3 regions of the Kitasatospora sp. NPDC087315 genome follow, and region 3 is predicted to be linked to each of the others. Evidence: riboswitches for the same ligand, from Rfam matches in the RefSeq annotation. Region 3 holds a riboswitch; each other region holds the start of a gene.

Region 1 (2,818 bases), on a different contig from region 3:
CACCGCGCGGCACCTCCTGCTCGCCGATTCCCCGTCGGGGCCGCCAGGGCCGGCCCTCCGCCGCCCCGGGGCGGCATCCTACCCGACACCTCAAGTCCGTTCGCACGACGACTACCGGCCTCCAACGAGCCGTTCCCGGCCCGGGCCTGGCGGTCAGCCGGCGTGTTCGGCCCGACCCAGCAGGACCTGCTTGGTGCGGTCCGCCAGCGAGGTCGCGGCCGCAGTCGCGACCTGGTCGCTCTGGTCCGGGACCTGCTTGAGCGAGCCCGCCACCGTGAAGTAGCCGAACCGACCGATGGCGGCGTGCGTCTCGGTACAGCCGGACTTGTCGGTCACACAGAACGTGTTGACGCCGGTGCCGGACAGACCCTGGATCAGACCCGCGTGGCGGCCGAACGCACGGTCCGCACCCGCCTTGTTGTCGAAGACCGCGACGCCGACGGTCACCGCGCTGTCGCCGTTGACGTACGTCGCCCGGACCAGCGAGCGGCAGGTGTCGTCACCGAGCGCGAGGCCGAGGCCGCCGGTGGTCGCCTTGGAGCACGGCGCCGTCGCACCGGTCACCATGCGGGTCCACACCTTGCCGTCGACGGTCCGGGTCTGGTCCGGGAACAGCGTCGCGGCGTCGACCGGCAGCCTGTCCGTGTCGGCGTCGGAGATGACCGCGAGCGCCCGCTCGGTGGGTATGCCGGTGGGGGACGCACTGGCGGTGGGGCCGCCACCGCCGCGATCGCCCTTGTCACCGTGGCCGTTGATCCACACCCCGGCCGCGACCACACCGCCGACCAGGACCGCGGCCACCGCGGCCGCGCCGATCCACAGCCGCTTGCGCTTGCGGGACTCGTTCTCGTGCCGGGTGGCCATCGCGTTCCAGTCCGGCTCGGCGACGGCCGGCTGGGCGCTCTGCGGCCACTGCTGGTACGGCGCCGGGCCGACGGCGTTCTGCGGCTGCTGCGGCAACGGCTGGGGCTGGGGCTGGGGCTGGGGCTGGGGCGGCGGGTAGGCCGCCGGGCCGGACGGCCCGTACGGCGGCACGCCCGGCTGCGCGTACGGCGTGGCGGGAGGCCCGAAGCCGCCGGGCGGAGGAGGGACCGACCCGCCGGCTTGCGGCGGCCGGGGTGCGGTCGGGCCCGGCTGCACCGGCCCGGTCGACTGCTGGCCCTGCTGCGACACCTGTCCCGATGCCCCGGGCTGCGATCCCTGCCCCGGTTGTCCGGGCTGCTGTCCGGGCTGACGCGTCCACTCCGCCGGTACGCCCGTTCCCTCGCTCATGTGCCGAGATCGTAGGGCATCGCCCTGACCGCGAGCCCGGACGGTAATCAATCCGTTCCCAAATCCCACCGCCCCCGAACGGCTCCCGGCCATCGCGCCCGTACCACTGGTCACCGGCCCGACACGCGGTGCTGCACAACATGTGGTGTCGCATCGGGCGGACACCACTAGATGTATGCTCACTCCTGCTGTCGACGCAGGGGAACCCGGTGCGAGTCCGGGACTGCCCCGCAGCGGTGTGCGGGCCTCTGGAAGCAGGGCCCGCGAGTCCGAGTACCTGCCGGCGGCGTGCCACCGGCCTCCCCGCAGAGGCCCCGAAGCACTGCACCACGTCCGGGCCTCGCGGGCGGGCCGGGGATGACACTGTCGCGCGACGCCACCGGGCGTTCGCGCCGTGCTCCCCTGCCCCGAACGGTCCGGCACCCCGATGCACCGACGCCGATCGCCGCCAGGAGAGAGCGCCTTGACCACCGCTGCCTCAGCCACCCTGCCCGCCCAGGGTTCCAGCTTCGCCCCCGTCGACCCGACGGTCTCCGACCCCGGCGGTGCGCTGCTCCGGCTGCTGACCGACCGCAGCGCCGATCTCCCCCAGGTGGACCCCGGCCATGTCGCCGCCGCCGCGCTGCGCGGCCGCCACGCCGGCTCGGACTTCGCCGAGCTGCGCGGGCTGGCCGTGGACGCCGCCGCGTCGATGATCGCCGAGGACCCGCAGTACTCGAAGCTGGCCGCGCGCCTGCTCGCGCTGGAGATCGTCGACGAGGCGGTCAGCCAGGGCTCGGTCTCCTTCTCCGCCTCGGTCGCGGTCGGCCACGCCGAGGGCCTGATCGGCGACACCACCGCCGCCTTCGTCGCCAAGCACGCCGCGACCCTGGACGCGCTCGTCGACCCGCGGGGCGACGACCGCTTCGAGTACTTCGGCCTGCGCACCGTGCAGTCCCGCTACCTGCTGCGCCACCCGATCACCCGCAAGGTGGTCGAGACCCCGCAGCACTTCCTGCTCCGCGTCGCCAGCGGCCTGGCGGTCGGCGACAACGAGCAGTCGGTGCGCGAGGTGGCCGAGCTGTACGGCCTGATGAGCCGGCTGGAGTACCTGACCTCCTCCCCGACCCTGTTCAACTCCGGCACCCGGCACCCGCAGATGTCGAGCTGCTACCTGCTCGACTCCCCGCTGGACAACCTGGACTCGATCTACTCCCGGTACGCCCAGATCGCCCGTCTCTCCAAGCACGCCGGCGGCATCGGCCTGTCCTACTCGCGGATCCGCTCGCGCGGCAGCCTGATCCGCGGCACCAACGGCAAGTCCAACGGCATCGTCCCGTTCCTGCGCACCCTCGACTCCTCGGTCGCCGCCGTCAACCAGGGCGGCCGCCGCAAGGGCGCGGCCTGCGTCTACCTGGAGACCTGGCACGCGGACATCGAGGAGTTCCTGGAGCTGCGCGACAACACCGGTGAGGAGGCGCGCCGCACGCACAACCTCAACCTGGCGCACTGGATCCCGGACGAGTTCATGCGCCGGGTCAACGCCAACGCCGACTGGTCGCTGTTC
Region 2 (2,818 bases), on a different contig from region 3:
TCGGTCCGACCAGGCCGACCACCTGTCCGGCGGCGGCGTCCAGGGTGATGTCGTGGACCAGCCGGGCGCCGGCGATGTCGACCGAGAGCCCGTCGACGGCGATGTCCAGGGCGGTCTCGATGGCGGTCTCCGGGGTGTCCGTGGTGTCGGTGCTCGGGTCGGCGTTCGCGCCGGTGCCCATCAGCGGCCTCCGAAGGAGTAGCCGCGGCGGCGCATCAGCAACAGGAAGCAGGGCACCCCGAGCACCGCGGTGACCACCCCGACCGGCAGCTCGGCGGGCGCCAGCAGGGTGCGCGAGACGATGTCCACCCAGACCAGCAGCAGCGCCCCGGCGAACGGCGCGACCAGCAGCACCCGGCGGTGGCCGGCGCCGACCAGCATCCGCACCAGGTGCGGCACCATCAGCCCGACGAAGCCGATCGCGCCGCTGACCGCGACGACGGTGCCGGTGACGGCCGCCGTCACCACGAACAGCTGCCGGCGCAGCCGGTCGGGGTCCACACCGAGCGAGGCCGCCGTCTCGTCGCCCATGGCGAGCGCGTCGAGGCGCCCGGCGGAGAGGGCGAGGCAGGCCAGGCCGGCCAGCACGGTGACGGCGGCGATCGGCACCGAGCCCCAGGTCGCCCCGCCCAGGCTGCCGAGCAGCCACATCATGGCGCTGCGGGCCGCCTCGCCGCGCGCGGCGCCGAACACCATCAGCGCCGTCACCGCGGAGAAGCCGTAGGACATCGCGGTGCCGGTGAGCACCAGCCGCAGCGGGGTGAGCCCGTAGGCGGTCCGGGCGGCCGCGTACACCAGCAGCATCGCCAGCAGGGCCGAGCCGAAGGCGGAGACCGAGAGCGCCCAGACCCCGAGGGAGGCGAAGGCGCCGAGGAGCAGGACGGCGTTGGCGCCGACCGCCGCGCCGGAGGAGATGCCGAGGACGAACGGGTCGGCCAGGGCGTTGCGGACCATGGCCTGCACGGCGACCCCGGTGGCCGCGAGCCCGGCGCCGACCACGGCGGCCAGTACGGTGCGCGGCAGCCGGATCTCCCAGACGATCACGTACGCCGCCGCCTCCTCGGCCTCCAGCCGACCGCCCGTCAGCCCGGCGCCCAGCAGCCGCAGGACCCGGGACCAGCCGAGGTCGGAGGAGCCCAGGGCGACCCCGCAGACCAGCGACAGCAGCAGGGCCGCGGCCAGGCCGGCGGCCAGGGGCGCGGCGGGTATTCGACGGACCGGTGCGGTCACTGCGGTGCTCACGAGGGGGGCGCGCCTTCGCCTCGGGCCGTGGGCGGCGCGGGGCGAAGCGCCCGGGCCGTGGCGGGGCCGGGGCGCCATCCCCTCGCATTCCACGGCGAGTTGTCGGGAGGTCGGCGCCCCAGGGCGATCGGGCTCACGGGGCCGGGGCCCCGTCCACCGTTGCGGGTCAGCGCCGGATTCGGACCGGACTTCCCCCATGGGACGCCCTGGCAGCATAACAAGCGCTAAGGCCAGGCAACCCTTACAGGTGCCGCCGGGCATGTCCCGGAAACGCGCGACCGCCCCCGTCCGGTGTGGTGGTCCGGGCGGGGGCGGTCGACGGAGGCCGAGCGGCGGTCAGGCCTGCTTGGTCTCCCAGAAGATCTTGTCGACCTCGGCGATCAGGTCGAGCAGGGCCTGGCCGGTGGCCGGGTCCGTCGACGCCTTGGCGGCCGAGGCGGCCTTCAGGGTGTCGTTGATCAGCTGGTGCAGCTGCGGGTACTTCTCGAAGTGCGGGGCCTTGAAGTAGTCGCTCCACAGCACCGAGATGTGGTGCTTGACGGCCTCGGCGCGCTGCTCCTTGATGATGACGGCGCGAGCGCGGAAGTGCGCGTCCTCGTTGGCCTGGTACTTCTCCTGGGTGGCCTTGACCGACTCGGCCTCGATCCGCGCCTGCGCCGGGTCGTACACGCCGCAGGGCAGGTCGCAGTGGGCGTGCGCGGTGGCACGCGGTGCAAACAGACGAGAGAACATGGGAGTCCTTCCTTAGATCGTCTTCCCGCGCCCGAGATTACCCTTCCGGTCACGGGGTTTCGCGATCGGTCGGTGGGCCTAGGGCAAAAGGCGGACCCGGAACCGGGTGAATCCGGACACCGGCGGGTGACGGTCCGTACGGCAGACTGGGACGCGGCGAGCCGGGAGGAGGAGTCGTGACGCGGATGGCGGAACCGGAGGGCGGCACCCGCGGGGGTGCCGCACCGTTCGGACTGATCGACGTGGCGGGGGACTCGATGGTGCCGACGCTGCGTGAGGGCGACCGGCTGCTGGTCCGGTACGGGGCGCGGATCAGGCCGGGCGCCGTGGTGGTGGTCCGCCACCCGTTGCAGCAGGACCTGCTCGTGGTGAAGCGGGCCGACGGCCGGCGCCCGAAGGGCTGGTGGCTGCTGTCCGACAACCGGCTGGTCGACAGCGACAGCCGCAGCTACGGCGCCGTCCCGGACGAGCTGGTGCTCGGCCGGGTGCTGCTGCGGCTGCGCCCCCGGCCGGCCTGGCTGGCCCCGGGCCGCCGGCTGGAGCGCCTGCTGCTGGGCCCGCTGGTCCGGGTGCCGGGCCTGGCCCGCCGGCTCGGCGTCTGGGTCCGACCGGAGGATCTCTAGCCCGGAGGGCCGCTAGCCCTGCCCGGCCAGGACGGCGGCCTCCTGGCGCTTGCGGGCCCGGTACGCGGCGACGTTGGCGCGGGTGGCGCAGCGGTCGGAGCAGTACCGCCGGGAGCGGTTGGTGGAGGTGTCCAGGTAGGCGTTGCGGCAGGGCGCGGCCTGGCAGATGCCGAGCCGGTCGGCGCCCAGTTCGGTGAGGTGGACGGCCAGGCCCATGCAGG
Region 3 (2,818 bases):
TCGGACGCGGTGTGCGTGGCGGTCCGCCGAGCCGGTCCGGGCCAGGTGCCCGAGCCGTTCGGCGGCCCGCGCTCCCGGTGGGGCGCCCGGGCAGCCCGCGCCGTCCACGAGGCCGTCACGCTGGGCGCCGAGCGGGACCGCACAGGCCGGGCACGGGGGGCCGTGCCCGGCCATGCGCGGTCGACTCCGGAGTGCGCCAGGACCTTTGTGCTGTCCGGCGCGTGGTGATCAGCTGCCGAAGCGCAGCGAGACGGTGTCGCCGACGCTGATCACGGTGCTGCGGGCGGCGCCGGTGGCGGCGGCGCCGTCGATGCTCACCTTCCAGCTGGAAGTCCCGCTGTTGGCGGTGCCGTTGACGGCGGTGACGGTGCCGCTGCCGGAGGACGGCGTGACGGCGGTGACGCAGCCGCCCGGGGTCGCCGCCCCGGCGGCGTCGAGGACGGCGCCGAGCGTCGTGGTGGTGCCGGTCGGGGTGACGGTGACCGCGCAGACCCTGGGCGAGCCGGTGCCGTCGTCGACGACCAGGGCGAGCCGGGCGGCGGTGCCGGCGGTGAAGGAACCGGTGGTGGCCCAGGTCGGCTCCCCGGCGGTGGTCGGGGTGGGCGGGGTGGCGGTGAAGCCCGCCCCGGCGACCGCACGCAGCCCGTCGACGGAGGCGTAGGGGGAGGGGGCGGTGTCGGTGGGCAGGTACTTGAAGCCGCCACCGGGCTTGAACTGCTGGGAGATCAGGAAGTCGACCGGGGTCTTGCCGGTGCCGCTGGTGAAGTCGGCGCCCTGGGGGTTGATGCCGCAGGCGTTGAGACCGGAGACGGCCCAGCCGTTGGAGTCGGTGTTGGCGCCGAACATCGAGTTGAAGGCGCCGGAGGCGACGAGCTTGCCCTTGAGGAAGTTCTTGGCGGCGACGATCGCGGGGTCGGTGCCGGGCACGCCGCTGCTGCACAGCGAGGCCATGGCGGCGCCGGTCATGTCGATGTCACCGGCCTGGGCGAGTGCGGCCGGATCGCCGGCGGCCTTGCCGAAGTTCCAGCCCCCGTCGTTGTGCTGGTTGGCGCGGACCGCCGTGACCGAGGCGTCGAGCAGGGCCTGCGGCACCCGCTGGGCACCGCTCTGCGTCCTGGCGCCGCCGAGGGCGAGCAGGCCGAACACGGTGCCGTTGAAGTTGGCGGACGGGCCGTAGTAACCGGGCTCGGCGGTCTGCCAGTAGGCGGCGACGTCCGCGATGAGGTTGCGGCCGGGGCCGACGCGCGCGGGGTCGATCCCGGCGGCGTAGGCGTTGAGGACGCCCCGCTCGTAGTCGGTGACGACGGGCGCGGCGCTCGGCCAGGTGGTGGCGGCGAGCTGGTTGCGGTACACCAGGCGGGCGTTCCTGGTGGCGTCGCCGCCCGGGGCCACGTCCGCCGCGGCGGTGCCGGCGGCCGCCAGCGCGCTGAACGCCCACTCGTTGGAGAGGCCCCCGCCGGTGACGTAGCTGCCGTCGGCGGCCTGGAGGGACTTCAGATAGGTGACGCCGGTGCTCTTCGAGGTGGCTGTCTGGGCCGGGGTGGCGGTCGCGTGGGCGGGGACGGCGGAGAGCAGCAGGGCGCCGGCCGTTATCGGGACGGCCACCGCGGAGGAGACACGCGAGGAGGAGAGGAGGGATGACACGGGGCGGGCTCCTTGGAGTGATGGGCGCCGACCCGGCTCCGGGCCCCAGGGCTCCCTCGGGAGTTCGGCGGCCGGAGCGGCCGCCGCCCGGATCGCGTGGGCAGGCTTTCGCCGGTGGTACGTGGCCGGGCGGGCATTCGGGCTCGGGACGGCGGAACCGCCCCATACCGTTGCGCGTCAGCCCTGGAATCGCACCAGGTTCCCCCGCTCGGCCACCGGGGACGCTACCGCACGGTGCTGCCACCGGCGAGGTGTTCAAGGCGACATGACGACTCATTGACGGCCGACGCGGAAGCGTGGTCTGATGAACCGTTTTTCATCCTCGGCAGTAGGGGAAGCCGGTCCAACTCCGGCGCTGACCCGCAACCGTAGATCCGCCCCTCCGGGCGGATGAGCCGGACTGCCTGCGCCGAGGGCCTGTTCAGAAGCACTTGCGTCGTCGAGGACTACGACGCGGTCGGGACGGTCCCCATGCCGGGGAGCCGTCGGCTGCGCCGTGACACCCCGTCGACCGATCAGGGAGTCGCCGGTGAGGGTCAACAGCACGCGCACACGTCACAGAGCCCGGGGTCTGACGTCCCTGCTGGCCACCGGCGCCGTCGCTGCCGCCGCGGGCGGTACGGTCCTGCTCGGCCACCCCGGTACCGCGGCCGCCGACCCGATCGAGGAGTGCACCGCCACCACCGGCGCGATCGTCGCCGTCGACTTCGGCCGCTGGGGCGGCGGGGTCGTCCGCGGCTGCGACGCCCACCCCACCACCGGGATGAACCTGCTGCACAACGCCGGCTTCACCACCACCGGCACCGAGCACGACGGCCCGGCGTTCATCTGCCGGCTCGGCAACGGCACCTTCAACAGCGGCACCCAGTACCCGACAGCCGCCGAGGAGCCCTGCGTCAACACCCCGCAGGCCACCGCGTACTGGTCGTACTGGATCGCCGAACCCGGTCGGCAGACCTGGTCCTACAGCCAGTTCGGCGCCGCCACCCAGAAGCCGAAGCCCGGCGAGGTCGAGGCCTGGGTGTACGGCGGCACCGACATCGGCGGCACCAGCGGGGCACCCTCCTTCACCCCGGACTCCGTCCGCGCCGAGAACGGCGCCGGTCCGTCCCCCTCGGCCTCCGCCTCCCCCTCGGCGTCCATCTCCCCCTCGACGTCCCCGAGCCCGACCGGC

The links. A riboswitch is a leader RNA that binds a small molecule or an ion and turns the genes downstream of it on or off. The one in region 3 is predicted to bind cobalamin.
Region 1: another riboswitch for cobalamin. It lies ahead of ACIO5D_RS14320 (ribonucleoside-diphosphate reductase subunit alpha); the one in region 3 lies ahead of ACIO5D_RS02375 (hypothetical protein).
Region 2: another riboswitch for cobalamin. It lies ahead of ACIO5D_RS38230 (FecCD family ABC transporter permease); the one in region 3 lies ahead of ACIO5D_RS02375 (hypothetical protein).

Annotation. Positions count from the first base shown of each region.
Region 1 is NZ_JBIUYD010000008.1:270,862-273,679, reverse strand. Features, by position in the region: gene ACIO5D_RS14325 (hypothetical protein) at 154-960, opposite strand; cobalamin riboswitch at 1,441-1,572, shown strand; gene ACIO5D_RS14320 (ribonucleoside-diphosphate reductase subunit alpha) at 1,760-2,818, shown strand, end outside.
Region 2 is NZ_JBIUYD010000052.1:2,250-5,067, forward strand. Features, by position in the region: gene ACIO5D_RS38225 (ABC transporter ATP-binding protein) at 1-181, opposite strand, end outside; gene ACIO5D_RS38230 (FecCD family ABC transporter permease) at 181-1,242, opposite strand; cobalamin riboswitch at 1,347-1,466, opposite strand; gene sodN (superoxide dismutase, Ni) at 1,579-1,974, opposite strand; gene sodX (nickel-type superoxide dismutase maturation protease) at 2,160-2,597, shown strand; gene ACIO5D_RS38245 (CGNR zinc finger domain-containing protein) at 2,610-2,818, opposite strand, start outside.
Region 3 is NZ_JBIUYD010000001.1:548,845-551,662, forward strand. Features, by position in the region: gene ACIO5D_RS02370 (adenosylcobinamide amidohydrolase) at 1-228, shown strand, start outside; gene ACIO5D_RS02375 (hypothetical protein) at 229-1,644, opposite strand; cobalamin riboswitch at 1,755-1,879, opposite strand; cobalamin riboswitch at 1,932-2,071, shown strand; gene ACIO5D_RS02380 (prenyltransferase/squalene oxidase repeat-containing protein) at 2,174-2,818, shown strand, end outside.